DNA from 3 places in the Alteromonas sp. M12 genome. Region 1 is predicted to be linked to each of the others. Evidence: predicted binding sites of a transcription regulator. Region 1 holds the regulator's gene; each other region holds the start of a gene.
What was found. Region 1 encodes sigma-54, which starts transcription at its own class of promoters, with help from an activator protein. Its sites were predicted from a motif close to GTTGGCACGNNNNTNGNNT; they were not measured.

Region 1 (10,372 bases):
GACGTCAAAATCACCCAAGGTAGCCTTGAAATTTTGGCTGACGAAGTCGAGGTTATTGCGGGTTTAGGGGAAGGTAAAGAAGTTTTTATTGCCCGAGGTAAACCAGCAAAATACAGCCAAACCCTCGATGATGGCAGTAATATTAGTGCCGCGGCCAATGAAATTAAATATGAAGTATCGAATCGTACTCTGACACTCAATGGTGCAGCCGAATTAAATCAGGATAGTAGCCTTGTTAAAGGTGAATCGATTCAATTTAATATGGAATTAGAGCAATTGATAGCAGAAAGTGACGGCAACGCAGAAGGCGGGGTCACTGCCATTTTCCAACCCGAAAGCATTCGCAATCGGCAAACTGACGACACTAAAAAAACTGAAGAAGAGCAAGACAAGTTGCAGGATGAAAAACCTTAATGGCAACGTTAAAAGCGACCAATTTAGCGAAGTCTTATAAATCTCGGCAAGTGGTGCGAGATGTAAGCATTGAAGTTTCTACTGGACAGATTGTTGGCCTGTTAGGTCCCAATGGTGCAGGTAAAACGACCACCTTCTATATGATTGTTGGGTTAGTGCCACTCGATAAAGGCGAGATTTATATTGATCAGACCGAGTTAACCTTACAACCCATGCACATCCGTGCACGAAAAGGAATTGGTTATCTTCCTCAAGAATCATCTATATTTCGTAAGTTAACCGTTTACCAAAATATCATGGCAATTTTGCAAACCCGAAAAGAATTAAGTTCTGATCAGCGAGAAGAGCAAGCGGATGCATTATTGGATGAATTCAATATTAACCATATTCGTAACAGCCTTGGCATGAGTTTATCAGGCGGGGAGCGCAGAAGAGTCGAGATCGCTCGTGCATTAGCGGCCGCCCCTGAGTTTATTCTATTGGATGAACCCTTTGCTGGTGTTGACCCGATTTCAGTAAACGATATAAAAAAAATAATTCAACACCTACGCGATAGAGGTATTGGTGTATTAATAACTGATCATAATGTGCGTGAAACGCTAGACGTGTGTGAAAAAGCGTATATTGTGAGTCATGGTGAATTGATAGCTTCTGGAACCGCAGAAGAAGTTTTAAATAATCAACAAGTCAGAGATGTATACCTTGGCGAGCAATTCAAGCTATAGTAGAGGTATGTTGTTTTTAACCAAAGCTTTGTGGCTAAACAAGTAAGAATAAAAAAACTAAATGAAACCCTCGTTACAATTAAAATTCAGCCAGCAACTAACAATGACGCCTCAATTGCAACAGGCTATACGTCTATTGCAATTATCAACGCTGGATTTACAACAGGAAATACAGGAAGCGTTAGAATCGAATCCACTTTTAGAAGTAGAAGACGGTTCAGATATCCCTACTGGGGATTCCGCTTTAGCAGACAGTAATGACAAGTTCTCAGAGGAGACGGTATCCGCAAGTTCTGATTCCATGGATACAAACGAGGCATTAGAAAAAGCAGATATCCCAGACGAATTACCCATAGATAGCACATGGGACGAATATATCAGTGCCTCCTCAGCCCCCGCCTCAATAAGCGGTGGTAGTGGCGGCGATGACGACCAAATTTTCCAAGGTGAAACAACCGAAAATATTCAAGATCACCTATTGTGGCAGATGCGCTTAACGCCTTTTTCTGAAGTTGATACTGCCATAGCAATCGCAATTATCGACTCTATTGATGAGTCTGGTTACCTCACTATCAGCACCGAAGATGTTCTTGCTAGTCTCGACCATGAAGAGGTTGAACTTGATGAGGTGGAATGCGTTTTAAAACGTATTCAAATGTTCGACCCTATTGGTTCAGGCTCAAGAAATCCGCAAGAATGTTTAATGGTACAAATGAATCAATTTGCACCTGACACCCCTTGGTTAAATGAAGCTAAGTTATTAATCAGCGAATATGCTGACTTATTAGGCAGTAAAGATTACCGAACTTTAATGCGTAAAACTCGTCTAAAAGAAGACGAATTACGAGAAGCTATGCGGTTATTGCAAACACTCAATCCACGCCCTGGTAGTTCATTGTTAATCGGTGAATCTGAATACGTCATTCCAGATGTTTCAGTGATGAAGAAAAATGGTCGTTGGCAAGTTGAGCTAAATCCCGATAGTTTGCCTAAGCTGAATGTAAATCAGCAATATGCGGCAATGAGCCGGAACGCTAAAAACACCAGTGATAGTCAATTTATTCGGTCGCATATGCAAGAAGCCAAGTGGTTTATAAAAAGTCTAGAGAGTCGTAATGACACTTTACTCAAAGTCGCAAACTGCATTGTTCAGCAGCAGGTTGGTTTTTTTGAGCATGGACCTGAAATGATGAAACCAATGGTGTTAAATGATGTCGCAGAAATGGTAGATATGCATGAATCAACTATTTCCCGTGTTACCACACAGAAATATATGCATACGCCTAGAGGAATTTATGAACTTAAATACTTTTTCTCCAGCCATGTAGCAACTGATTCTGGAGGAGAGTGTTCCTCAACGGCAATTCGCGCATTAATTAAAAAACTCGTCGCAGCAGAGCTTCCTACCAAGCCTCTTAGCGACAGTAAGATTGCTGATCTACTGGCAGACCAAGGTATTCAGGTCGCCCGTAGGACAATAGCAAAATACCGGGAGTCTTTATCGATCCCACCGTCTAACCAACGCAAGAGCCTGCTGTAGGCTCAACAACAGAAGGAATACGCTAATATGCAAATTAACCTTACTGGCCATCATGTAGAAATTACAGATTCTTTGCGAGATTATGTAGACAATAAATTTACAAAGCTAGAAAGGCATTTTGATCATATCAACAATGTCCATGTCATTCTTAATGTCGAGAAGCTTAATCAAAAAGCTGAAGCGACAGTTCATCTTAGCGGAGGCGAAGTATTTGCAACCTCAGAGCACAACGATATGTACGCAGCAATTGACGGATTGATAGATAAGCTTGATCGACAGGTAATCAAGCACAAGGAAAAAATTAAGCGTCATTAACATATATTAGATTAATTAATGGAAATTAAAGACATCCTTTCCCCTGACTGCACAAGTTGTGCAGTCCAGGGGACAAGTAAAAAACGAATTCTTGAAACTATCAGCCTAATAGCGGCAGAAAAAATCGATGACATTGATCAGACAACGATTTTAAATAGTCTGGTTAGCCGCGAAAAGATGGGCAGCACAGGAATCGGGAATGGTATTGCATTGCCACACGGTAGACTGTCGGGTTTAAAGGATGTGGTCGCAGTGCTAATCACCAGTGATCCTTCTATCAACTTTGACGCTGTGGATAATTGTCCTGTGGACATATTTTTCGCAATTTTAGTACCTGAAGATAAAGCCGCCGGACACCTGCAAACCTTAGCAACCATCGCGACAAAATTAAGTGATAAGGAAATTCTGAAACGTATTCGTCGTGCAGAAGATAATGCTCAGTTATACGAGGCAATCGTTGCATGAAACTGATAATTATTAGTGGCCGCTCTGGTTCAGGAAAATCTATTGCACTAAGGTCTTTAGAAGACTTAGGTTACTATTGCGTCGACAATATTCCAGTTAACCTATTACCGACTCTAACCCATACGGTTATGGATGAATATGACCAAGTGGCCGTGAGTATCGATGTTAGAAACCTTCCCAAGGTACCTGGTGAATTAGTCGAAATTCTTGATTATTTGCCTGCCACTTGGGACATGACCATAGTCTATTTAGATGCCAGTGATGACATGCTGATAAAACGCTTCAGCGAAACTCGTCGACTGCATCCGTTATCTCGTCAAAACAAATCTCTTTCGGATGCGATTCAGGCAGAGGGTCAACTGTTAGCCCCTATTGCGGAACGCGCCGACTTATATCTAGATACAGACAAACTTTCGGTGCATCAATTAGCTGAATTGGTTCGAGAGCGAATTCTAGGCAAGAAAAGCTCTAGGCTAGTTTTGGTATTTGAATCCTTCGGTTTTAAATACGGCATTCCTAAAGACGCCGATTATGTATTCGATGCGCGATTTTTACCTAACCCACATTGGGAGCCAGACTTAAAGCACCTCAGTGGATTAGACTCTCCGGTCGAGATATTTTTAGGCTCACAGCCAATAGTGACGAAATTTATCTGGCAAATTCAAAATCTCATTTCAACTTGGCTTCCTCATCTAGAAAGAAACAATCGTAGTTACGTGACAGTAGCAATCGGTTGTACTGGAGGCCAACATCGCTCAGTTTATGTGGCTGAGTCACTCGCTAAAACATTTTCAGCGTCTCACCCAGATGTTCAAATAAGGCACCGAGAGTTAAATCGATGAATCGATTTGAAAAGCAAATAGTCATCGTTAACAAACTTGGATTACACGCAAGAGCGGCTACTGAATTAGTCAAAGTAGCCAATCAATTTGATGCCGTTGTTACCCTAGTTCAAGGGGAGAAATCGGCTTCCGCAAATAGTGTATTGGGCTTGATGATGTTAGAAAGCTCCCAAGGCAAAGAAGTTAACGTCATTAGCGAAGGAGTCGATGCTGAACACGCCCTTGCCGCGATTGAAAAACTCATAGTTGAGAAATTTCACGAAAACGAATAGTTAAGCAATGTGCAAATAATTGCTGACCTGCTGCCCTTAGTCCTCTAAACTATTAGTATTAGTAGTTTTTTCATTGAGCTGCATATTCATGGCAGAAGCATTAGAGGTTAAACACGCCCAACGACAACTGAAGGCTATCAATCAAGCCTTGGCCAGTGGTCGCTTTATGCATGTCCGCAAAACAATTCACGACATGCCAGCTTGCGACATCGCCCTTCTTCTAGAGTCTTCCCCAAGCAAATCAAGAACTGAACTGTGGGAAATGTTGGACTCCGATTTTTATGGCGATGTATTAGAAGAACTGTCCGAAGATGTACGTAATGGCATCATCGGACAAATGCTTCCAGACAAAGTTGTTGATGCCCTAGAAGACATGGAGATTGATAACTTAGCGGAAACGTTAAGCAGTTTACCGCAATCGGTCTCAAAAGACGTGCTGAAATCGATGGATGAGCAAGACCGTCAGCGCGCAGAAAAAGCCCTTTCTTATGGTGAGGATACCGCCGGGTTCATTATGAATACCGACACCATAACCCTACGCAGCGATGTAAACATTGATGTGATTCTGCGTTACTTGCGACTCAAAGGTGAAATTCCAGAAAGCACTGACACATTTTATGTTGTGAGTCGAAATGACACCTTAATTGGAACTGTACCAGTCACTAAGCTTCTAACGGCTCTGCCAGACTCCAGTATTGAAGATATTATGGATGAGGAAGCTGAAGCCATCCCCGTTGATATGCCAGAAACAGAAGTGGCAAAATTATTCGAACGCTATAACTGGCTGTCAGCACCGGTAGTCGATTCTAGCCGACAACTATTGGGTCGTATCACCATAGATGATGTAGTGGATATTATTCGCGAAGACGCCGAACACTCTATGATGAGTATGGCCGGTTTGGATGATGAAGAAGATACCTTCGCCCCGGTATTGCAAAGTACGCAGCGGCGTTCAGTATGGTTGGCCGTAAATCTAGTAACGGCACTTCTTGCCGCAGCCGTAAGTGATCTTTTTGAAGCAACACTAAGCCAAATGGCAGTGTTAGCTATTCTCAATACAATTGTCCCAAGTATGGGCGGAGTAGCAGGCAATCAAACACTAACCTTGGTTATTCGTGGTATGGCGCTAGGCCACGTAAGTGCTGATAACTCAAGATGGTTGGTGAGCAAAGAATTAGCCATTGGATTTTTTAATGGTGCGATTTGGGCGGTGTTAATTGCATCGGTCATTGCCATTTGGAAACAAGATTGGATGTTAGGAGGAGTCATTGCCTTTGCCATGATGATCAATATGGTTGCCGCTGGTTTAGCCGGAGCAACCTTACCATTGGTAATGAAAAAGTTGAAAATAGATCCTGCCCTAGCAGGAAGTGTAATTTTAACCACCATTACTGACGTCGTAGGTATTTTTGCCTTTTTAGGTACAGCCACTTTGTTGCTTGTTTAGTTTTAGGAAATAAAACGATTAAATCGATTGCACAGCTCGTCGTATACATTGGCATAGCCTTGCTTGCTTTTGCGGGGAATTCAATTCTATGTCGTTTGGCGTTAGCAGACTCAAGTATAGATGCCACTTCTTTTACCTTAATCCGCTTAATATCTGGCGCAATTATGCTTATCTTAATTTTGCTGATAAAAGGAAACGTCAATCAAATTAACAACAAAGGCAGTTGGCCGGCTAGCTTAGCGCTTTTTATATATGCTGCAGGGTTTTCCTACGCATACATTGAGCTTGATACGGGGGTAGGGGCGTTAATTTTATTCGCTTGTGTACAAATAACCATGTTAGTCATCAGTTGGTATTATGGTGCGCGATTAACCTTAGTTGAATCCTTGGGTGTGTTAGTCGCATTTGCCGGTTTTATTTATCTTGTTTCGCCTGGAGTAAACTCTCCTTCGATTTTTGGCGTTACACTAATGGCATTGGCAGGCATAGCTTGGGGATGTTATTCAATTATTGGTAGTCGCTCTGCAACGCCATTAATAGACACAAGCTCTAACTTTATAAGAGCATCGGTTATTAGTTTAGTGCTAACTCCAGTGTTATTTATTGAATCAAATCAATTACAAACAATGGGCGTGGTTTACGCCTTAGCATCAGGCATGATCACATCAGGAGTTGGTTATGCCATCTGGTACAAAGTGCTCCCACACATTCGCTCCAGTGTGGCTGCGGTGTTACAACTCAGCGTACCCGCAATAGCAGCCCTAGGTGGATTGTTGTTATTAGAAGAGCTACTCACGATGAAAATGTTAATTTCAAGTGGCGCTATACTCGGTGGTATAGCGCTGGTGATTTACGGCAAACAACAGCAAACAAGCTAATTAGTCATTCAAACAAGGCTCAATTAATCTAATCTTTTATGTTTTCGCAATATAATCCTGCGCTTTATGCCTAACAAAGCGCAGCTTAGTATGTTAACAGCCGCAATTGACTATAGATGATTTACCCAATAAGTTAATCATCTATATTTTGTGAGCTTAGCCAATCGTTTAACTTCGCAGTGTCCTGCTTTTCTGCCATTTCGAGCTCTTCTACCCAATCATGCACGTTTTCCCACCAGGTTGGATGATCACCTTGCTGAATACGATTTGCAATTTTTTGCACTCGAGCAAGGCCAACAGAACCGGCTGCACCTTTAATTTTGTGAGCTTGAGAACACACTTCTTCTTTGTCATTTGCACTCAAGTTTATATTGAGTATTTCCATGTAGTCAGGCATGTTTTCTTGGAACACTCCAACACTTGTGCGGACCATTTCATGACCGATAGTATCCACCAGCATTTGTAACAAATCTAAATCTAGAATAGATTCTAATTCACTGGGTTTTGCTTCTTCTACGGAGAACTGCGGGATATCTTTTTGATCAACAAACAAGTTGTTAAAAACTTCAATTACCCGACTCTTTTTAATCGGTTTGGCAATAACATCATCCATGCCGTTATTTAAATATTCTTGACGGGTTTTAATCACATTTGCGGTCAATGCCACTATTGGAGTTTGTTCCACTAAACCTTCTTCATGTAATATTGATGCAACATTAAATCCCGTCATATCAGGTAGTTGAATATCTAACAATATTAAATCGTATTGCTTTTCACGGGCCATTTTTAATGCGTCTTGGCCGTTCATAGCAACTTCCACAGTTTGCCCTAGCTTCTCTAATAAAGCTTTAGCCACCATAACATTGAGTTCGATATCTTCTACCAACAGAATCTGCAAGCCATGAACCAAAAGCTCTTGTAACTGCAAAGGTTTATTATTAATAGTAAGGGGCAACTCGACTGTAAAGCAGGTACCCTCCCCTACTACACTATTCACTTTAATTTGGCCTTTCATCAGACTGACCATTTCTTTACAGATGGCCAAACCAATACCGGTTCCCGTTGCCGATTGATGATCAGGATGATTAACCTGATAATACATAGCGAAAATCTTATCTAATTCTGTTTTTGGAATACCAACACCAGTATCTTTAATCGTAAATTTGACCGAACTGATACCCGGTTTTTCTTCTGTCGCTTCAACCGTTAAGTTGACCTTACCTTTTTGCGTAAACTTAACCGCGTTAAATAGTAAATTCCACAAAACCTGACGTAAGCGCGTGCCGTCTGCTTCCACTTGGAAAGGCAGAGGCTCAATAATTTGCGTTTCAAAACGCAAACCTTTATCAGCCGCTAGCAATTGAATGATGCTACCTAATTCGTTGGTAAACTCTTTCAATGAAACCGTTTTAAGGGATAGCTCTAACCTATCGCGATCAAGTTTGTCTAGATCAACTATATCATTGAAGATATTCCCTAAGGTGATACCGCTAGCATAAATAGTACTTACCCAAGCAAACTGCTCATCCGATAAGTTTGTGTCACGCAGCATTCGGCTAAGACCGACAATACCATTTAAGGGAGTACGCAATTCATGGCTAATAGTGGCAATGAAGGCCGTTTTATCTTTGTTCGCTTTAGTAACAACGTTTTCGGCTTGTTTACGTTCCGTAATATCGCGGCCGAAAGCAAGTAAACCCAGACGCTTACCTTCTTTATCGTAAAAAGGAACCTTACGCATTTCATAATAACGACGACGACCATCTGCAAATCTTAACCACACTTCTTCGGTAATACTGGCATTGGTTTCTAAAACTTCATGGTCACTAGCCACTACTTGACGAGCAAGATCTTCGTCATACACTTGATGGGGAGTTAGACCAATTAGCTCTTCTTCGGTCTTTCCGGTCATTTGTTCTGCGACCCGGTTACAGCCAGCAAATCGACCTTCTTCATTACGATAATAAATTAAATCGGGAGAGGCATCGATTATAGAACGAAGTAATGTAGACAGACGTTTAGCCTGGTCTTCTTGCTCAGATTTTTTATTAATTTCTCTTTCTAAATCGTGAAATACAATCTCTCGTTCCAATTGCGCATTTTTACGTTGTTCAATTTCGTAATTAAGTTTTTGTACCGATAACTGCAATTCATGATTTCGCAGCACATCTTCTTCGCGCATTAATTCAAGTTGTTGCACGGCTTCTGACAAACTATCTCTTGATTGCTCCAATTGTTTTACCAACTCAGTAAAAACAATTAGTACCCAAGGCGCACTTAACATGGTCAAGATGATCGCACTAATGAAATCCTTTATTTCCACTTCACCACTCATAATTATGCGTATTACATATGAACCGCAAATGGTGAAAGCCAATGTTAGTAAAACAAAAAATATGCTTATTTTGAGTGTACCGAAACGGATAACGAATCGCGCTACGCCGATGGCCCAAGATTCAATTGGAGCTTTTGAATGCATTTCTAAAATCTCTGTGTGAGTAGAAGACCAATGCTATCAAGAAACACTACCGTAGGTGAATGTTTCAATTAAATTAATGTTAAATAAACTGAATTTGTAACCCGCGCAGATGTCAAAAGACTTATTAACTGGGTTTTAAGCAAACTAATCTGTACCCAAGCAAACGAGTAAGTTTGACATTCCTAGGCCCTTGAATTGGTTTACACAGCCATGATTGAGTGAATTCTAAATTATCCAGAAACATCAATGTGTTTAATATTTATACTGCAACTGAATTACCAATCGAAACAATATGATATAAATTATTCTTAGCTAGTTCTTTACAGTTATGCAGTTTAATTAAATAATTATGCGGTTAGAAAGGACCAATAAAGTGGGTTGTTACAAAAACCACCAAATAATAAACGTATTGTTAACAAATGCTCATCTATTTTCAGCCTTTTTGAAGTGATTTACTTGATCAAAATGAATTTTGTAAGCATTTGATTTGGATTGATTTTATTATCATGAATTGTTAAACAATGGAAAAATTGAATGATTCGCTCGTTGCGCGGATTGATTTCTCCCTTTAATGTCGGTATTTTGTCAGGCCGCTTGGCTAAAAATTCATAAAAATTCGATAACCGGCTGGTACCCTCAAACAAACGACAAGAAAACAACATAAACCAGCAACGAGCAAAACTGACCACAGAAGTCAGGCTCAGTGCAGCTAAATACCAACATTCTAGTTGGCATGTACAACCTTTCTCAGCCAAAGGTTGAAGGAGTTACGTTAATGAGTTTGTATAACCCAAATGATTCAAAAGACAACTGTGGTTTTGGATTAATCGCCCACACTGAAGGTGAAGCTAGTCATAGACTGGTTACTACCGCAATTGAAGGCCTCGATCGCATGCAGCATCGTGGTGGTATTGCTGCGGATGGTAAAACCGGAGATGGTTGTGGATTGTTGTTGCAAAAACCAGATGAATTTTTCAATCTGATTGCAGCAGAAA
Region 2 (10,372 bases), 2.4 Mb from region 1:
TCCAACATGGCCTTGAAGCCATTGGTTTGTGCATTTGCTAAATTGTTCGCTCGCACAGCCGTGCCCAATAGGTCTTGGCTGGCTCCGCTGGCTGATATATAGAGTAATTTATCCATGACAACTTATTGACTCTGGTTAACGTAACCTAAAAGATTGCAATAAAGATGCCATTGGCACATAAAAACAGAATTAAAAGCGTGTAAATGCAGAAGGCTTGATGAAGTTTCTGTATTCCTTTGAAATTTAACAAAAAAATACCGCTCGTGATTAGAGCGGCATTGTTAAATTGATGGCAGATTATCGAATATTTAAGATAGTTTGGTTAAGTTGGTTATTCACCTCAAGTGCCCGTGAATTCGCTTGGAAGTTACGCTGGGCGATAATCATATCGATTAACTCCGTGGTTAAATTCACGTTCGCTTGTTCAAGCGCTGAAGAGTTAACATCACCGAAGGTACCGGTGGTCGCTTCCCCTGCTAGCGCTTCGCCAGACAAAATACTTTCTTTCCACTGTGTACTACTTTGTTGGGTTAAGCCTTGTTCATTTGCAAAACGAGCTAGGGCAACACGAACTACAGGTTCAGATGTACCATTTGAAAAAGTAGCGCGCACTAAACCATCCGGACCTATGTCAATACCTGTAAGTCTTCCAACGGCTAGACCATCTTGTTCTAATGACGTAACTTCGAACGAAGAGGCAAACTGAGTCGGCTCATCTGCCGTTGCACTACCAACTTCAAGTGCGAAGTTGGTTGTAATCGTCTGAGTTGCATCAGAACCGTTTATCAACGGCGGGTTACCTAACTGAACAGTCGTCACATCGCCAGTGGCAACAGGGGTACCATCACCATTTTGAATACCAATAAAATCACCGCCGCTACTAAACTGCATTCTAAACCCAGAGACCGCATCAGCTCCTAAGGATACTGAACCTGCAATGTTATTAGGATCTGTACCAGCAACGTTTTCAGTGTCACCTGCGATATCAATAGCAGTGTCATCAACATAATTAACTACTACCCATTCATTGGTTGCTGCAGAATCTTTCATAAAGTAATAGGTCATCACATGACTATCACCCAACGAATCATAAACGGTAATAGATGTAGCTGCGTTATAGGTAAGTGGATCGTTAGGATCAAAAAGTGTTATATCTTTAGCATCATCACCTGCTGGCAAATTAAAGCGAGGTGCAACTTCGGTGGTTTGTTGTGGTGAGCCTGAAGAGTCTGGAATTCTCACCGGAATAGTTGTGCTCAAAGCCACAGATGAAGAGGTACCATCAGCGTTGACCGGGAAGCCCATTAAGTTATCACCGTTGGAATTAACCACAAAGTTATCTTGATCAAGCTTAAACTGCCCTGCTCGAGTAAATGAAAAATCACGAGAGGTTATTTCAGGAGTCGTGGCAAAAAAACCATTTCCAGTAATCGCCAAATCCAGTGCTGTATTGGTAAACTGAAGACTACCTTGAGAAAATTGCTGAGCAACATCTTGGGTTAAGACACCGTCGCCAACTTTTGTATTACCGGCTGCCAATAGCGACGAAGCATAAACGTCACCGAATTCGGCACGAGATTCTTTAAAACCGACAGTATTTACATTTGCAATGTTATTTGCAGTGACATCTAGATCTTTTTGAGCAGCTGAAACACCGCTTAATGCTATGTTAAAAGACATCGTTTATTCTCTCCTAAACTAAAGGGCTAACATTTTTTAATTAACCACCGATTTGAATGACATCACTCAAATTGACACTTGTTTCGCCATCCAAATTTAAAATGACACCTTGATTGTTACTCGCAAAACTAACGCTATCCACATGCCTATTGACCGCTGTGGGTAAGGTTGTTGACTCGCCGTTTTGTGTACCTTGTGCATAAACTGCATAATTGCCGGCTGGCAAAGGATTGCCGTTAGCATCTTTACCATCCCAACTAAATTCAATATTACCTGCCGACTGTGTACCAGCATCAATGGTTTTAATTAATTCGCCGGCTTCAGACTCAATGGTAATTTGTAAATCTTGAGTGGTTTGATCGGAAATAACCACCCCGGTTACGCCGTTACTAGTATCGCTTAAATATCCAACGTTACCTTGTAATAAGACATCTTGACCAATAAGGCTGGAAGCCTGTAATGCTTGGTTTGAGGTCATGCTAGAAGCAAATTCAGAAAATTTAGTATTCAGTGAATCAATACCTTCAGAAATACTGAAGCTGGTCATTTGTGATACCATCTGATCGTTATCTACAGGTTTGGTAGGATCTTGATTAGCTAATTGCTCAGTTAGCAAAGAGAAAAAGTCTTCCTGACTTAACCTTTCATTACTGCCATCATCAATAGGCACGGTTTCTTCTTGTACATACAGGTTAGAATCTAATCCTGTCGATTTTGATATTTCCACGTTACTTTCCTCACTAAATCAGTGATTTATTGACCCTGACCAAGTTGCAACACACGTCTGAATATACGTTTTGTAGTGTCTGCCAACTGAACATTGGTTTCATAAGATTTTGACGCTGACATCATGTCTGCCATTTCCTCAACCACATTCACATTTGGCTTGTAGATATAGCCATTACTGTCTGCCATTGGGTGACCTGGGCTGTATTCGATTTGCAGTGGCTTTTGGCTTTCAACAATACCTAATACTTGTACACCTGCGCCTTGAGATTGTGACTCTGTTGCACGTTGCATTTCGGCAGCAAAAACAGGATGGCGAGCCTTGTATGTGGCGTCATAACTACTACTGACGCTATTTGCATTGGCAATGTTACTGGCCGTTGTATTCAATCGAACACTCTCTGCAGACATGCCAGTGCTTGCAATATCCATAACTCTAAATAAACTCATGCGCCTTGCCCTCCAGCTAGTGCTTTTTTCATACCTTTAATCTTGCCAGTCAAAAATTGGATGCTTGCCTGATAGCGCATTCCATTTTCCAAAAAGGCATTACGTTCAGCTTGCACCTCTACCGTATTACCATCACCAGTATCAGGTTGTAATGGAATTCGAAATTCAATACTTGCTTGAGATTGCATTGAACCTTCAAAGTGCTTTTCATGGGTACGTGTCATATTTTGCTGACGATCTTGATTTGCTGATTGCATGGCTTTCTGAAAATCTACACCACGGGCTTTGTATCCTGGTGTATTAGCATTTGCCAAATTTCCAGAAATAACTTCCATAGTTTCGGTTCTAACCTGCATTGCTCGGTCGTGAAGTCCGGTTAATTTATCAAGACTGATTGCCATGTTGTTCTCATCTTAAAAACTCGCTTGTGAGAAATTTAGCAAGGGTTATGCCAAGACATAGGGAGGTGGATACGGATGAACCGTGGATATTACATAACAGTATGTATTAGTTAGCTTTTTTAATATAAAATAGACCGGGATTATTGCGCACCAAAGTAAATAATTGATTCAATTCAGCGATAGATTCAGATGCGCCAAGAAATAAAGCCCCATCGTTTTGCAGGCAAGCGGCAATTTGTTGCAGTATTTTCCGCTTATTGTTTACAGAAAAATAAATCAGCACATTTCGACAAAAAACCACGTCAAATCGGCCTAGCCCAGAATAACTATTTAGTAAGTTCTGAGGTTTAAAATTCACCATAGAGACGATTTCTTTATCCAATTGCATGTGGTTGTTATCGACCGCTTTAAAAAAACGCTCTTTACGTTCCTCCGACAAACCTCTGCTAATCGAAATACTATCAAACTTGCCGGTTTTAGCCCGCTGAAGCATATCAGTTGAGATATCGGTAGCAACAATCTCCACGCCTAACGGGAAGGCTCTAGAATTAGCTCTTTTATATTCTTGAATACACATTGCAATGGAAAATGGTTCTTGCCCGGACGAACAAGCTGCGCTCCAAATTCTCACTTTACGCTTTGCTTTAGAAAGCTCAGATAACAATCTATTAGATAGAATTTCGAAGGGGTATTTGTCACGGAACCACAAGGTTTCATTAGTAGTCATAGCATCAACGACTTTTTCCCGCATCTTGGGGGAATGGCCGCTATACGCGATCTTCAGTAACTCAGAAATACTTGCCAAGTTTTCTTGGCGAACCAAGGGTCCTAGGCGACTATAAACTAAATAGCTTTTTTTCTCATTTAGTACAATACCGCACTGACGCTCTAAAAAATGCGTAAACTCTAAGAATTCGTGCGGCGCTAATTGATCTAATTTCAAACATTAATTTCCGTAGGTAAAGTAGAGCTTTATTTGTTAAACCATTTTTGCACAGCTGACGCTAGCTCATCTGGGTGAAATTTAGCAATAAAGTCGTCTGCTCCAACTTTTTGTACCATTGCTTGATTAAATACACCGCTTAAAGAAGTATGCAATACTACTTTGAGTTTGCTTAGCTCCGGTGTGTTTTTGATCTCTGCAGTAAGTGTATAGCCATCCATTTCCGGCATTTCTATGTCAGACACCAACACACCAACTTTATCGGTGACGTCGCCAGTTTCTGCGGCAATTTCTTTTAAACGATTAAGCGCTTCAAGTCCATTTTTAGCCACTTCAATGTTTAATCCCAACGCAGCAAGTGCTTTTTTAACTTGGCTTCTTGCCACTGATGAATCATCAGCGATAAAGATAATTTTATCATTTGCAGGAGATTCTGACATATTTAAATCCGCTGCTAAATCTTCACTGACTTCAGTTTTTAATGGTGAGATTTCATTTAGAATCTTTTCCACATCAAGAATTTCAATCAACTCATCATCAACTTCCGTCACTGCAGTCAAATAACTTGCTTTCCCGGTACCTTGAGGAGGAGGCATAATTGCATCCCAATTGGTATTGATGATACGTTCAACTGAGCCGACTAAAAAACCCTGCACTGAACGGTTGTACTCAGCAATTATAATAAATGCGTTGCGAACGTCTTCTATTTTTCTGCCGCCGGTTGCCATACTCAAGTCAATTACTGAGATCGTTTGGCCACGAATATGAGCAACACCTCGAATTAACTTATTTTGCTTAGGTATTGAGGTTAACTGGGGGCACTGCAATACTTCACGCACTTTAAATACATTGATGCCAAATCGCTGTCTGCCATTCAATCTAAATAGCAGCAATTCAAGTCGGTTTTGACCAACAAGTTGTGTGCGTTGATTAACTGAGTCAAGAACTCCCGACATATACCACCCCAATTAAATTTAAAGTAGGCACAATTGTTGCGTTGTCCCTATTAGAAAACCAAGTTTAACTAATTTTAGCGCCAAAAATCGTATTTGTGACTGAATTTTGACGTTTATCTTTGTTTGCTTAACGATTTAATAAGCATAGACAAAACGGCGGCACCTGAACATGAAAATATCGTTAATTCGTACAACTGGTAAGTTATTAAGTGTTTTCTTCAGCGCCTGTTTAACTCTCAACAGTGGTTTCGCTGCGGCGTCCAGCGACACTAACCCTGCTCACCAACAACTTAGTCAAGCAGTAGAAAATTACGTTAATACGCAGCTGAGGCATATAGCTGCAGCAAGTGATGATAACTTGCTAGTAAAAGCGATGCCATTAGACGAAAGGATAGTCATTCCTGATTGCCCTACTCCATTTACCATATCGGCTAGTAAAGAAGCGCTAGCGCAAAGTAACATAACGGTGAGAACCAGTTGTGAACAAACGAATTGGTATTTATATATGATGGTAAAAGCCACTCGCGTGCAACCCGTAGTCGTGCTCACCACCTCGGTCAGTCCTGGCACTGTTTTAAATGAGAATGATGTTAAAGTTGTGATGCTTGATAAAAACCTAATAAGAACGAGTACCTTTGCCGATATCAGCACTGTGGTAGGCGCTCGAATGAAAAAAAGAAGTCGACCTGGCCAACCCGTAGTCCCCGGCCAACTTTGTTTTGTATGTAAAGGAGACAGTATTCTGATTACCGCTGATACTGGTGGGGTAAGCATTAAAACCAAAGGTATAGCCCAACAGGATGGTAACCTTGGCGATACGATTGCGGTGAAAAACAGCAAGTCGAATAGAGTGGTGCATGCACAGGTGGTGAATACCCATCAAGTAGTGGTGCAGATTTAATATAATTAGCGTAAACTATGGGTTATTACATCTGGTTAGCGCAGATTTGAGCTTATCTAAATAATATTTAATTTTTTCTACATTTAGCTAAAGGTCTTTAAGTTCCGGCCGATAAGATAAGTGAGGCAAATTAGGTATTCGAGGTCATTATGGCAATTAACAATATAAATAGTGGAAATCAAAAGCCACAACTTGAGAATCAGAGGCTGAATCAACAGCAATCTCAGAGTCAAGCGACTGCGCAATCTGCTGCTCAGCAATCTAAGTCTGCAGAAGCGCCACGTCAAGATTCAGTATCACTCACGCAATCTGCTCAGCAGCTTAGCCAGGTTCAAAAGAAATCTAGTGATACACCTGTCAATCAGGAAAAGGTCGACAAATTGAAAAAAGCCATACAGAATGGAGAATATCGCGTTAACCCTGAAGTATTGGCGCAAAAAATTAGCAAACTCGAAGCTCAAGTATTTGGCATTGAAGATTAGAATTTGATGCCAGATTGGTTTAGCTTCTCAAAATAAAAGCAAAGCTAAATGAAAAACCTAATTGCCCTCCTCCAAAAACAGAAACAACAACTTGATTCACTTATTTTATTGCTTGAGTCTGAGCTGCATTTAATCAGTACGCGAGACGCTGAATCACTCACTTCCGTTATCAATGAAAAATCGGAATTGTTAGAATCGATTGCCAGCACTGACAAAAGCGTTGAGCAGGAAGTTGAGAAACAACCTGAAGCAACATCAGAGCAAGCTGTAACAGACTTATTTGATCAAATTAATCAATCTTTGTCCCAATGTAAATTCAGAACCGAGATCAATCAAAAAGCGGTAGAACAAGGTCAGTTGCGCTTGCAACATCTTCGCACTTTGCTGTTAGAATCCCGAGCTAAAGAAACCATGACTTACGATAAAAGCGGCAAACCTAAAGGTGGTTCTTCAGGCAAGAGTGTGACCGTTTAAAAGTTCGTTCTCAAAGGAATAGAGTTTAATAATAACGAACTTTCTTCACTTGTTTCGGCTTGGCAGTACTCAGATATAAATCATGCACTAGGCTAAAATCCAACTCCAACTCTGTGGCATAAGAGTCATTGCCAATGGGGTAGCTTTTTACTACTCGTGCACCGCGGATCACACCTTGAACACTGGCCATTAGTTGAGTATCAGTGAGCACAAGATTAGCCAAAGACTGTTCACCGTCAATTTTTTGTCCATAAACCTGCTCAGTTAGTTCACGGTAAGCATCCAGTTTCGATGCTTTCACTGCCATTAGTACTTTCGCTGAACGGTTACTTCCCCGTTGAGCATCTATTGGCGCATAGCCGATAGAGCGAATAACAGGATAAGAATCAGGTTCGATGGTTTCCCACTCTACTTGTTTGTCTATGATGTTTTGACAACCGATTAATCCGGCTAGACATCCCGCAATCACAAAGGTATAAATTAGTTTCATATTTTTCTCAGTAGTATCTTTACAGCGCATTGTTAAGCTGCATTAGGCTTCAATTGATAATTCAAAACCATTTCAAACTGTCTTCAAGATTTTTCACTGCAATATTTGTTCCTTATCACAAAAAAATTGAGACCCAAGTATGTAGACCAACTGTGATAGAAGAAAATTGGTTACTGATTAACCGCCATCTGAAAACAGGTACAAAAGATGCATTACCTGATTTACTATCTATAGTAACTAAATACGTAAAAAGTGGCTACGCATGCAAATGCACACGTTAAAGCTGTTTTGAATTTAAGCGTTAATTGGATATTTTTTGAAATGAAGCCCGTAAACTGCCAAATTTTTTCTGTTAAGTTAATCACTTTGTTCTGTGCCTTTTGCGCAGCGCTCTTTTCAGCGCAGTCGTTGGCAGCTTGGTTCGAGTCCAGTGGTCAAGCGGCAATAAGAAACGGCAATATTGAGTTAGCGCGGCAAAATGCGACCCAAGAAGCAATTAAGCAAGTATTGTTATTTGCCGGAGCTTCGGTACACAGTGTGCAAAAAATGGCAAACGGCGTATTGCAAAATGATGACTTAACGATTCGCGCCAGTGGCGAAGTCAATAGTATTGAATTAATAGATGAAGTTTTTAGAGATGGCTACCTCACAGTTTCCTTGCGGGCAGATATTTTCCCTCAAAAAAACACATGTCAATCATCAGAATACCCTAAAAGTATAGTTACCACTTGGCACCCAATAGACAACCGAGAGCAAGCCACTACCGGCAATCTATTTGAAATAGGTACTAGGTTGCCAGAAGTACTTCAACAAAACTTCGAAGACTTCGCACAGCAATCGAGTATTCAAACCATATTACCTTTCTACTATGCGCAACAACCGCTTTCAATGATCAACGATGCAATGGCACTAGCCAAACAATCAAGCTCTCAATATGTGCTAACTGCCACCGTTAAAGATCTAAGTTTAAACAATGTTAACCAGTCTAAATGGCAATTTTGGAATAACCCTACACCAATAAGAAATTTCAGTTATCAAGTTACCCTTTATGACGGTTACACTGGTACCTTGATGTGGCAGAAATTATATTCTTCAAACGCGCCATGGGACTTCGATACTCATCAGAGTGTCGACATAAATAGCGGCCTCTTGTGGCAAAGTGCTTACGGTGTGGCAATTTCCTCAATCATGCAGGATATTGCGATTAACGTTGACGAAAAGTTAGCTTGTTCGCCTACGTACGGACGCATAATACAAGTAAGAGGTGATCAACTAACCCTCAATATTGGTAGCAACCAAGGCATTCAAAACGGTGATGAATTCACCCTATTTCAGCTGCAACAGAAACACAACCCTCAGGGCCAAACCTTTACTCAGTTTAATCTACACCCTACCCCAGTGCGAGTTGTGAGTGTTTCGCCAGGGACTGCGGTTGCGGTATCAAAAGACGGTACTTTACTGGCCAATATTCAAGCCAATGATTTTGTTTCCAAACAATAAATTAGGGGGCTTGCGATTAGATTATTGATGTCCTTTTAAGCACATCGAAATTGCTATTCGATTTCTCATTAAAAACCAGTAAACCCAGACTTGTCTTAATACTGCCAAATTTAGTATAGTCTTGCCCGCTCTGATGTTGGAACATGTCCCCTTAGCTCAGCTGGATAGAGCGACCCCCTCCTAAGGGGTAGGCCAGAGGTTCGAATCCTCTAGGGGACGCCATTTGATTAGAATGTTTATAAAGGGGGAGTTTGTTAACGTCAATCGATAACCATTTGCGCTTGGCAAAACCAGAAGTTAATTAGGTCTTTCATTAATGCGACCAGATCAAAGTAGTTGTTTGGTTTGGTTAAATAGGCGTTACTGCCCAGAAAATAACACTCTTTGATATCAATTTCAGAATCAGACGTTGTGAAAATTATAACCGGTATATGTTTGAGTCTTGGATCTTGCTTAATTTCTGCCAGCGCTTCTCTCCCCGATTTACGCGGCATATTTAAATCTAGCAGTATCAAGTTTGGCAGCACTTCAGCGCTATTAAGCACCGATATTAGCTCTTCGCCATCTTGCGCAAACTTAATTTTATCCAATGTCAGATTATTTTCAGTTAGCGCGTCACGGATCAGCTCTTGATCATCCAAATCATCTTCCGCCACTAAAATGTAACTGACCGCTCTAAGTTTTGTCGCTACTGAACTTATATTATTCATGACTGGAACCTGTTTTCCCTTACAAAGGTCTTTGTTATTATTTTTAATCGCGAATATATCACAAGGTTCTGATTGTTAATAACGATAACGTACACTAGTTAATTTTAGGGTCAATAAGAGGCACGGTTATGAAAAATGTAGCGCCTTTTCCAAGTTCTGAATCTGCCCAAATTTTACCGCCATGACGGCTCAATATCTTTTTACAGATAGCTAATCCCAAGCCTGTGCCTTCATACTCTGACTTACCATGAAGCCGTTCAAACAAACCGAATATCTTTTGCATATGAATACCATCGAAACCTACCCCATTATCTTTGAACGCAATAGTCACAAATTTTTCATCTTTATGGGTGACATCAATATCAATTTTTGGCTGTGTTCCTTGTGAAGTAAATTTGATGGAGTTTTGAATTATGTTTTGTACCACACGACGTAATTGATTTTGGTCACCATAAACTTCGCCAATGTGAGCGGTATTGATAATCACGTCTTTTTCCGCGATTAACATTTCCAAATCAAGAATAACGTCTTGAATTAACTGATCAAAACTCAAATTAATGAATCCATCATTGGCACGATGAATGCGCGAAAAGCTCAGAATACCTTTTATCAACGTTTGCATTCTTTGCGCTGAACTCATCATTTTTTCGAGATAAACT
Region 3 (10,372 bases), 620 kb from region 1:
CTTCGAGTTTGCCTCTCGACTTTAGGGTTTTAATTTCCAATAATTCAACATTTGGATTTTCTGGATACTGGCGTTTTAATTTCCCAGATATTTCCACCGCTTTAAATGCTTTATCGTTAGCTAAATATAATTCGGCAAGTAACAGAGCATTATCTAGCTTCTCCATGAGTTTACTTTCATGACGCTGCATAACTTCTAAAGCAAGTTTAGGATCATTCAGTTTTAAATGAGTTTGCGCCAGCAGTGCGATAGCTTCGATGTTATCTGGCACGAAATTAAGATATTGAATGAAAAATGTTTTGGCTTGCAAATAGTTCTGTAAGGCAAAAGCGGATAAAGCACTGACGTAAAACAAAGATGGATCATCTTGCAAACTTTCTTCACTAAGTCCTGCTAGTTGAGAGCTTAATTTTTCTAATTCTTTTGCAGCATCGTCACTTAATTGATTTTTCGCTAATAACCAAGCTTTCAATAACATTCCAGTCGGATCGCCGGGAGTCTGCTGCAAAATTTCGTCCAATAACTGCTTGGCTGAATCTATATCTTGGTTTTGCAGATAAGCACTTACTAACGAACGTTTTATAATGGGATCATCAACGTCAAGTGCGTAACTCTGTTTATAGTAAGTTATGGCTTCTAGCATATCTTTTTGGAAAAGATACAAATCTCCTTTGATACGCAATGTTTGAGCGTTGGTGGGTTCTAGCGCAAGTGATAATTCTATGTAAGACAGAGCTTTGTCAAACTGCTCATCTCGTATTTCAAGTGACGCAAGCGCATTGAGTGTGCGTATATTGGCTGGATCATTCTTTAATGCTAATTCATAACCTTTGCGTGCAGCGTCGATATTTTTAAGGTTTAAGTGGGCGGTGGCGACAATAATTTGCCAATCGTTTCGGCTCTTAGGAGTGAGGTTATTGAATTGACTATCAATGATTTTTTCGTTTTGCTTGGTATAAAGCCAAACCTTACCGAGGGTATCTACTATTAAACTGGGATCTGCTCCCATGGCTAATGCTTCTTCGAGTACTTCCTCTGATTCATACATATAACCACTGATTAACAGTACTTTGCCCATGAGTATTTTAGCGGGTAGGCTATCTTCGTTTTGTTGTAAGCTGTTTTTCAAATGGATATAAGCAGTTTCAAAATCTTTATCTTCAAATGAAGCCAGAGCTTTTTCGTAAAATTCACTGCTGGTTTGTGCGATAACCTGGCTACTTACTAAAAGAAAAGCAGCTAAGGACATTTTTCTGGCCAGTTTCACCACGTATGATCTCTCTATAATTATGTAACTATGAATTGCTATCATTTTGCATTACAAGATACCGCAAAGCGCACATACTTTACACTGTTGGCGGATAAATTACTGCGCACTGCTGAATTGATAATGTCAGATTTTAGACATAAAAAAAGACGGCGAACCGTCTTTTTGTCATTATATATTTTTCTAAACTGACATTTTACGTCTGAATATTGCTGCCATACCCGCTAAAAATAACGCAAATGTTGCTGGTTCAGGAACTTGTGTTTGACCTTCACCTTTGCGGGTTGTGATGTTTTTCAGTTTAATCGCATCATAGTAACTGTCTTCCGCATTGCCAGAAAAAACAGAGTTATACACACCCACTAACCAATATTTTGATTCAAAACCTGGGGCAATGGTTGCCGTGTTTTTGCCAATGTTGAACTTGTCGGTTTGATATCCCCAACCTTCAGATAACAAATCACTCCACTTGGTATCCGAAGAAAATGGAGTAGTACCGAGATCTTTCGTACCAGTGTAACCAACGATACTGACATCTGAATCATTACTATACCAACCAGCTTGAACGCTGGTTAACTCTACAGCAGTATCAAATTCAAATAACACCATGTCATAGTCACGCCATCCGTCGTTACTACCTTTGTTATCTATCGCGTGATGCGGAGAAGAGTCACCTTCATCGTTATTCACTGCACCTAGACCTGAACTGTAACGTTTTAACTGGGCGCTCTCAATGTACGGGTCTCTGTCATAAGAGACATTGCTAGAATTACATTCTGGACCAGAGAGACAGTCGTCGTTGCCGCTTGATGACCAAGCACTTACCGTCATACCAATGGTGCCAGATGTAAAGCTGAGTGAATTAGAACCCCAACTTCCACCAGAACTGAAATTCCAATTCTGAGTTTCATACGTGGTTGTGCTTGCTGAAGCAAAACCTGTGACCGCTAATGCGAAAAATCCTGCTAAAACTTTATTAACCATAACTAATATTCCTACATCTTCCAAACTAAAGGCCGAGACCTTCACTGGAATGAGTTAAGCAAAAAACAAACCAACTATTGCAAGTGTATTGTAAACAACAGCTTAAGTGCTTTTTCGGTAATATTTTCCCAGGTCAATTTGTCTCCCTGTAAAAATAATGGACAGTAAAAAATTTACCTGTTTCCAGATGGCGACATGGTAAGATTTTATCGTTCTAATCTTTCTTAAAGACAGTATACCGCGAGATTAAAGGGAGTTATGTATGACTTTCGTAGCATAGGTATTTTGAGATATAAGCGTTTACTTATAAAGGAAATGCTCAAATAGGAAACATTTTTCAAAAAGAAACAGTATATTTGCGCAAAGAAGCGTTAAAATTAGTCCGTGCAAGGGTGTGTATGATTTTGAGCTAATTCAGGATTATGCTATCTTGTGCGCTCATTTTGAAGGGGGAATAATGTCGGATTCTAAACGTAAAGGTATTTATTTGTTACCGAACTTGCTGACAACGGCTGGTCTGTTTTCGGGTTTTTATGCTGTAGTCGCATCGATGAACGGTCGATTTGAAGCCGCGGCAGTGGCGATTTTTGTGGCCATGATATTTGATGGCCTAGATGGTCGAGTTGCGCGCATGACAAATACCCAAAGCGAATTTGGTGCTGAATACGATTCTATGGCCGATATGGTGTCTTTCGGAATGGCGCCGGCTCTTGTTGCTTACAATTGGGGCTTAACCGATTTAGGTAAAGTTGGCTGGTTGGCTGCCTTTATTTATGTGGCGGGTGCTGCATTAAGACTGGCAAGGTTTAACACCCAACTAGGTGTGGCGGATAAACGTTTTTTCCAAGGCTTAGCAAGTCCCGCTGCGGCTGCATTAGTTGCCGGAATGGTCTGGGTTGGCGTTGAATACGACGTCGATGGCAAAGATTTCGGTCTAGTAGTCGCTGTGTTAACGGGCTTAGCTGGATTATTAATGGTAAGTAACTTCAAATATAACTCGTTTAAAGAAGTTGACTGGCACGGCAAGGTACCTTTTGTTGGACTTTTAATTGTGATGTTAATTTTCATCATTGTTGCCACGGCGCCTTCTTTAGTATTGTTTATAGTGTTTGCCCTCTATGCGTTAGCAGGACCTATAAATACGTTTCGAAGTGTTGATAAAGTGCGCCTTGAAGATGTAGTTGGGGATCGTGAAGAGTCTGATTGTGATTTCGACGATACACCCAAAAAATCGACTGAAGACGATAAATAATCGAGCAACTAAGTGTCAAAAAATTTAACGATCTCAATAGGCTTATTTTGTTACGTAATAATAAATTACTGATTCATATAATAAAAATAAGTTGGTTCAGTAATTGCTTTACTTAATTGCTGAGGTCGCACTGTTTAGTTTGTGACCGAAATATAACAATAAAAATGAACGAAATCGTTTAAAACAATAATAAGGTTCACTAGTATGAAGTATTTGAAAAAAGTTTTGCTCGCAACAGGTCTTATTGCCACTACACTGGGAATGTCTCTTTCAGCAAATGCTGGCGCAATTATTCAACAAGATATCTATGCAGATGTTTTGTACTCTGATTTTAATCCATATGGCATTGATTTAGGTCCGCAGATGATTGGTACTGTTACGTACAATACTGAAGACGCGGATGGGGCCGGTTTTTTAAGTACAGCAGAAGTTAACTTAACGCTAGGCTCTTTGTCTTTAACAATGGATGACAGCGAATCTGTTCAGTTTGATCAGCCCATTGTTGCTGGAATCAATCCTTTTGATCCCACTGCTGGTCTAGACTTCATGATTGAAGTTTTTAACTTGTTTGGCGACATGCCAGATTACGTTTTGACGTTAGATATCGGTAATTATGAAGGTTTAGTTACAATTGATGAGATTGTTTATGACATAAATGGGGATGTTGAAGAAGTATTCTTAGATGCGCTAGGCTATACAACACTTGGCGCCGTAACATACGTTCCAGAGCCTTCAGCGTTAGTACTTATGCTTGCTGGTTTAGGTTTACTAGTACGCAGAAAAGTGGCTGCTAAGTAAATTTATTCTCTCGTTTTAAAAAACCTGGCTTCAGCCAGGTTTTTTTATGTCTGTTAATATATTCACCTGTATACCGATTTGTCCTATTTCTGCTTTTTTGTTGATTTCCATTATTTTATTGCGGAGCAGTTTAATTTGTCCTCAGGCTTATTCACTATGCGTGATAGAGCGGAGTAGAGTGGCTTTAATTTCGTAAACTCATTTTCTAGCAAAGAACGTCAATTTACAGTCATTTTAGTTTTGGCGCGCTTGTTGCAATTCCACATATTATATTAATAACCGTCAAAAATTTGTTTATGGAACTTGCAGGTTACCTCAATCGGGTAGACAAAAATCAGGTAAAAAGCTTTATGAATGGGGTCGGCGCTCCAATCGTAGTGCTAGCCATAATGGGCATGGTTATTCTGCCGATGCCGGCATTTCTCCTAGATATACTTTTTAGTTTCAATATCGCCTTATCTCTGATGGTAATTTTGGTATCTGTGTTTACCAATAAGCCTGTTGATTTTGGTATTTTTCCTTTAGTACTGTTAGTTGCCACTGTATTACGCCTTGCCTTAAATGTTGCTTCCACGCGAATTGTCTTGTTGGAAGGGCATGAAGGTGGAGATTCTGCTGGTAAAGTAATACAGGCATTTGGTGAAGTGGTTATTGGTGGTAATTACGCTGTGGGTATAGTGGTGTTTGCTATCCTACTGATTATCAATTTTAAAGTGGTAACTGCTGGTGCAGGACGTATTTCAGAAGTAAGTGCTCGTTTTACCTTGGACGCGATGCCCGGTAAACAGATGGCGATAGATGCCGATTTGAACGCCGGTTATATTGATCAAGATGAAGCCAGAAAAAGACGTTCGGAAATTACCAGTGAAGCCGATTTTTACGGCTCAATGGACGGTGCTTCTAAATTTGTTAAAGGTGACGCCGTTGCTGGTTTGTTCATTATGCTTATCAACATTGTTGGTGGTTTATTCATTGGTATTATTCAACATGACTTAGCCTTTGGCGAAGCCATTGAAATATATACTATTTTAACCATTGGTGATGGTTTAGTTGCGCAAATACCTTCGTTATTACTTTCCGTGGCTACGGCGATTATTGTTACCCGCGAAAATGACTCTCAAGAAATGGGTCAGGAAATGAGACGCCAACTAGGTAACCAAAAAGCGCTTTATGTTACCTCCGCGATTTTATTCGTGATGGGTATAGTGCCAGGTATGCCACACATAGCATTTCTTGGTTTTAGTGCATTTGTAGCGGCAGTTGCTTACTACAATTTCTGGAACGCCAAGAAGCAGGCTGCTGAACCGCAAGTATTGGAAAATACGCCGGAACAAAGCCAGCCGCAAGAGATTAAAGAGCTTGGTTGGGATGATGTGCAGCATGTCGACACCATAGGTTTAGAAGTGGGTTATCGCTTAATTCCTTTAGTTGATAAAACTCAAGGTGGTGAGCTTCTCACCCGGATTAAAGGCGTTCGTAAAAAATTGTCTCAAGAGTTGGGATTTTTAATTCCACCTGTGCATATCCGTGACAACTTAGATCTAAACCCCAATAGCTATACCATTTCTATGCTAGGAGTTACGGTTGGGGATGCCGAGATTAGTCATGACGATGAATTAGCGATTAATCCAGGGCAGGTTTTCGGAAAACTAGAGGGCAAGGCAACACGAGACCCAGCCTTTGGTTTAGAAGCCGTTTGGATCCGCCCTCAACAACGTGAACACGCACAAACTTTAGGGTACACAGTAGTAGATGCGGCAACAGTGGTTGCTACACACCTTAGCCAGTTACTAACTAATAATGCGTATCAGCTACTTGGACATGAAGAGGTTCAACAACTCCTCGATATGTTAGCTAAAAACAGTCCTAAGTTGGTTGAAGGTTTGGTACCGGAAGTCTTGCCGTTAAGTACAGTGGTAAAAGTATTGCAAACCTTGCTATATGAAGGCGTTCCTATTCGAGATATGCGCAGTATTGTGCAAACGTTATGTGAATATGGTCCTAAAACTCAAGATCCTGATGTGTTGGTATCTGCCGTTAGAATATCGTTAAAACGTTTAATCGTGCAGGAGATTAATAACAACGAACAAGAGTTGCCGGTTATTACCCTAGCACCTGACTTGGAACAAATGCTCCATCAATCTTTACAAGCTGGTGGAGAAGACGGCGCCGGTATTGAACCTGGCTTAGCTGAAAAATTACAAAACTCGTTGTCTGAAGCTTCGCAACAAAGAGAATTAGAAGGTGAGCCAGCCGTATTATTAACATCAGGCATGCTCAGACCTGTGTTATCAAAATTCTTCAAACATTCAGTGATGGGCTTGCACGTTTTATCTTATCAAGAAATTCCAAGTGACAAACAAATTCGAATTGTAAGTGCTGTGGGTCAATAAAATGGCGCAGACTAATTTATATAAACTAGACCAGATGCTTCTTTGGGGGGCAATGTGAAAATTAGACGTTTTATCGGAAAAGACATGCGCGATGCGCTTAACCAAGTAAAAAAAGAACTTGGCGGTGATGCGGTCATTATGTCCAACAAGAAGACTTCGGAAGGAATCGAAATTGTTGCTGCGTACGATCAAGCAAAACCTGAAGCTGTTACGGAACCTAATCAACGAATTAAGCATTCTGGTATTAATAAACAGCCAACTGCAACTGCGCATCCTGGACGACAAGCTACTACAGCAAACTTTAATCAACCACAAAGCCTGCGAGCAGCACAACAAAAAGTGCCGAGTCTGAGTGAAATTATTGGCGACTCGGGGCCAGATAGCCTACGTGAGTTACTCGAAAAACAAGCCGCCGCAGCCGTGCCAACGTCACAAAATGAAGCTAATAGTCATGAGGTAAAAACGGCACAGGCTGAAGACGTTTCGAATTCTGCCATTAGTGAAATAAAAAATGAGTTAAATTCGCTGCGCAATGTACTTCAATTTCAAGTTTCTGGTTTGCTAAAACAACAACGTCAAAGTGCGCATCCTATGCACGGGTATTTAACCTCAAGACTGATTGAAATGGGCATTAGTAGTCACATTGCCGATGACATAGTCTCTTATACTCCCGAAAACGCAGATGAAAGGCAGGCTTGGTTATTTTTACTTAAACTATTGTCTAATCGTATCCAAACCACTGGCAATGCTATTCTGGCCGACAAAGGTGTTGTTGCATTAGTTGGTCCCACAGGGACAGGAAAAACCACAACCATAGCCAAATTGGCGGCCAGAGCAGCGCAAAAGTATGGCGCTGACCAAATCGCGATGGTAACAATTGATTCCTATCGTATAGCGGCGTTTGAACAATTGGCGACTTATGGAAAAATTATTGGCTGTAACGTAAAAAAAGCGCAAAATGCGGAAGAATTGTCAGATATACTCTTCCAACTGCGTAACAAGCGATTGGTTTTAATAGATACTGCAGGTTTTGGTCAAAGAGATTCTCGACTAATCAAGCAGTTAGATACCTTAAATCAGCATTCATGTGCTAATATCAAGAAGTATGTTGTGATTCAAGCCAATGCACAATACAAAGTGCTGCAGCATACTTTGAGTGCATTTAGCAATATTGATTTGCAGGGATGTATTTTAACCAAGCTCGATGAGAGTTATAGTCTCGGAGAAGCGTTAAGTGTGGCAATTGAACATAAGTTAGCCGTTAGTTATTTGACGGATGGACAACGAGTCCCTGAAGATATTAAAGTTGCAGACGCAAAGTTTTTAATCTCTGCAGCGGCTAAGCTTTATAAAAAATATGGTTTGATTCATACTGCTAAGCCAGAACTAAACAAATCGGCATTAGCAATATGATTGACGACCAAGCGAGTAGCTTAAGACGAATGAATCAATCTCGATTAATTAAAGTGATTGCGGTAACCGGTGGTAAAGGTGGGGTCGGTAAAACGAACATTACCTTAAACACGGCTATCTCGATGGCTAAAATGGGCAAGCGCGTCATGGTGTTAGATGCCGACTTAGGGTTGGCAAACGTCGACGTCATGTTAGGCTTGCGAGTAGAAAAAAACTTATCCCATGTTTTATCTGGTGAATGTACGCTGGATGAAGTTTTAGTTGTGGGCCCTCATGGGGTATTGATTGCACCGGCAACCTCCGGAACACAATCAATGACCGAACTCAGCCCCACTGAACATGCAGGACTAATTCGCGCGTTTAGTGAGTTGCGTACCAATATAGATGTGCTTATTGTAGACACTGCTGCGGGCATATCAGATATGGTGCTCAGTTTTTCCAGAGCATCACAAGATATAATGATGGTTGTCTGTGATGAACCCACCTCTTTAACTGATGCATACGCGTTGATCAAACTACTGAACAGAGAACACGGCGTGTTTCGCTTTAAGATCGTTGCCAACATGGTACGTAACATGCGCGAAGGACAAGAGTTATTTGCAAAGTTATCTAAAGTGACTAACCGTTTCTTAGATGTTGCTTTAGAGCTAGTAGCAACGGTTCCTTACGATGAGAATATTCGTAAGTCAGTTCGAAAACAAAAAGCAATTGTAGATGCATTTCCAGGATCGCCAGCTTCTATCGCTATTAAAGGCCTTGCAGAAAAAGCAATGCATTGGCCAATTCCCAACCAACCTGGTGGACACTTAGAGTTTTTCTTAGAACAACTTGTCGCCGAAAAAGTGGTAGGTGGACAAAGGTGATTAGAAAGGCAGCAGCTTATCAACAACAAGCCGATTTGGCTCAACTTGTAGAAAGACATGCTTCCTTGGTTAAGCGAATTGCCCATCATTTATTAGCCAGATTACCTGCCAGTGTATTAGTGGATGATCTAATTCAATCTGGAATGATTGGATTGCTCGAGGCCGCAAAAAACTTCGATGGCTCAAAAGGCGCAAGTTTCGAAACTTTTGCAGGTATCCGTATCCGCGGAGCCATGCTTGATGAAATCCGCAAAGGCGACTGGACACCCAGATCTGTGCATAAAAATGGGAGAGCAATTACCCAAGCAATTAATCAAGTAGAACGTGAAACGGGCAGAGATGCTAGAGATATAGATATCGCGGAAAAGTTAGAAGTAAGCCTACCCGAATACCATCAGATGTTGAATGAAGTCAACGCTGGAAAAATTATCGGTATTGAAGATTTAGGTATTACCGAAGATGTGATTACCACTGAGCAAAATAAAGGTAGTGACACGCCTTTTCAGGATTTACTACAAGGTTCATTTCAAAAAGCATTAGCACATGCTATTACTACTTTGCCGGAACGAGAAGCAATCGTACTGTCATTGTATTATGATGAGGAGTTGAATCTCAGAGAAATTGGCGAGGTACTCGAAGTTAGCGAGTCCAGAGTCAGCCAAATTCACAGCCAAGCAATGTTAAAATTGAAAAGCAAAATGCAATCTTGGCGAGTTAACGAAGAATAATAAAACACCATTTGATTTAATCCTCATTGGAGGCAGTTTTGGATAAAAATATGAAAATCCTCGTTGTTGATGACTTTTCAACGATGAGACGCATCATCAAAAATTTACTTAAAGACTTAGGTTACACAAGCGTTCAAGAAGCCGATGATGGCAGCACTGCGTTACCTATGTTGCAACAAGGTGATTTTGATTTTGTAGTAACAGACTGGAATATGCCAGGCATGCAAGGAATTGACTTGCTTAGAGCCATTCGTGCAGATGATAGTTTAAAGCATTTACCAGTTTTAATGGTAACGGCTGAAGCGAAAAAAGAACAAATTGTGGCGGCAGCTCAGGCTGGAGTGAACGGTTATGTTGTTAAGCCTTTTACGGCGGCTACGCTTAAAGAGAAGCTAGACAAGATTTTTGAGAGACTGGGTTAAGATTTAACCTGTGTTGAAAATTAGGAGTGTCTAAATGACCGGCTCTAATAAAGCTCCAATGTCTCTTGATGACGCTAAAAAATTAGTTGAATTGCTGGAAAGCGGAGATAACCAAGCTGCTAGCGAATTGCTCGAAGAAGCCTCTTTAACCAATTCTGTTGAATTATTTGCAGAGGTGGGCAAATTAACCCGCCAGCTCCATGACTCTCTGAATAGTTTTCAACTTGATGATCGCATTTCGAATTTAGCCAA

Region 2: a site for sigma-54 is predicted at 3,294-3,312, ahead of flgB (flagellar basal body rod protein FlgB). Genes of this name have one in related genera too.
Region 3: a site for sigma-54 is predicted at 3,594-3,612, ahead of VUI23_RS05910 (PEP-CTERM sorting domain-containing protein). Genes of this name have one in related genera too.

What each region holds. Positions count from the first base shown of each region.
Region 1 covers NZ_CP144164.1:770,945-781,316, reverse strand. The annotation lists gene lptA (lipopolysaccharide transport periplasmic protein LptA) at 1-414, shown strand, start outside; gene lptB (LPS export ABC transporter ATP-binding protein) at 414-1,139, shown strand; gene VUI23_RS03275 (RNA polymerase factor sigma-54) at 1,201-2,679, shown strand; gene hpf (ribosome hibernation promoting factor) at 2,707-2,994, shown strand; gene ptsN (PTS IIA-like nitrogen regulatory protein PtsN) at 3,013-3,459, shown strand; gene rapZ (RNase adapter RapZ) at 3,456-4,301, shown strand; gene VUI23_RS03255 (HPr family phosphocarrier protein) at 4,298-4,573, shown strand; gene mgtE (magnesium transporter) at 4,662-6,020, shown strand; gene VUI23_RS03245 (DMT family transporter) at 6,080-6,898, shown strand; gene arcB (aerobic respiration two-component sensor histidine kinase ArcB) at 7,032-9,377, opposite strand; gene gltB (glutamate synthase large subunit) at 10,153-10,372, shown strand, end outside.
Region 2 covers NZ_CP144164.1:3,193,214-3,203,585, forward strand. The annotation lists gene VUI23_RS13835 (flagellar basal body rod protein FlgF) at 1-116, opposite strand, end outside; gene flgE (flagellar hook protein FlgE) at 298-1,680, opposite strand; gene VUI23_RS13845 (flagellar hook assembly protein FlgD) at 1,721-2,407, opposite strand; gene flgC (flagellar basal body rod protein FlgC) at 2,434-2,856, opposite strand; gene flgB (flagellar basal body rod protein FlgB) at 2,853-3,257, opposite strand; gene VUI23_RS13860 (protein-glutamate O-methyltransferase CheR) at 3,364-4,200, opposite strand; gene VUI23_RS13865 (chemotaxis protein CheV) at 4,230-5,156, opposite strand; gene flgA (flagellar basal body P-ring formation chaperone FlgA) at 5,326-6,057, shown strand; gene flgM (flagellar biosynthesis anti-sigma factor FlgM) at 6,207-6,539, shown strand; gene flgN (flagellar export chaperone FlgN) at 6,588-7,013, shown strand; gene VUI23_RS13885 (LPP20 family lipoprotein) at 7,039-7,503, opposite strand; gene VUI23_RS13890 (flagellar assembly protein T N-terminal domain-containing protein) at 7,825-9,003, shown strand; tRNA gene VUI23_RS13895 (tRNA-Arg) at 9,149-9,225, shown strand; gene VUI23_RS13900 (response regulator) at 9,264-9,713, opposite strand; gene VUI23_RS13905 (ATP-binding protein) at 9,808-10,372, opposite strand, start outside.
Region 3 covers NZ_CP144164.1:1,387,527-1,397,898, forward strand. The annotation lists gene prsT (XrtA/PEP-CTERM system TPR-repeat protein PrsT) at 1-1,270, opposite strand, end outside; gene xdp1 (exosortase-dependent surface protein XDP1) at 1,451-2,251, opposite strand; gene pssA (CDP-diacylglycerol--serine O-phosphatidyltransferase) at 2,709-3,503, shown strand; gene VUI23_RS05910 (PEP-CTERM sorting domain-containing protein) at 3,708-4,301, shown strand; gene flhA (flagellar biosynthesis protein FlhA) at 4,598-6,694, shown strand; gene flhF (flagellar biosynthesis protein FlhF) at 6,749-8,107, shown strand; gene VUI23_RS05925 (MinD/ParA family protein) at 8,104-8,970, shown strand; gene VUI23_RS05930 (RNA polymerase sigma factor FliA) at 8,967-9,698, shown strand; gene cheY (chemotaxis response regulator CheY) at 9,737-10,120, shown strand; gene VUI23_RS05940 (protein phosphatase CheZ) at 10,155-10,372, shown strand, end outside.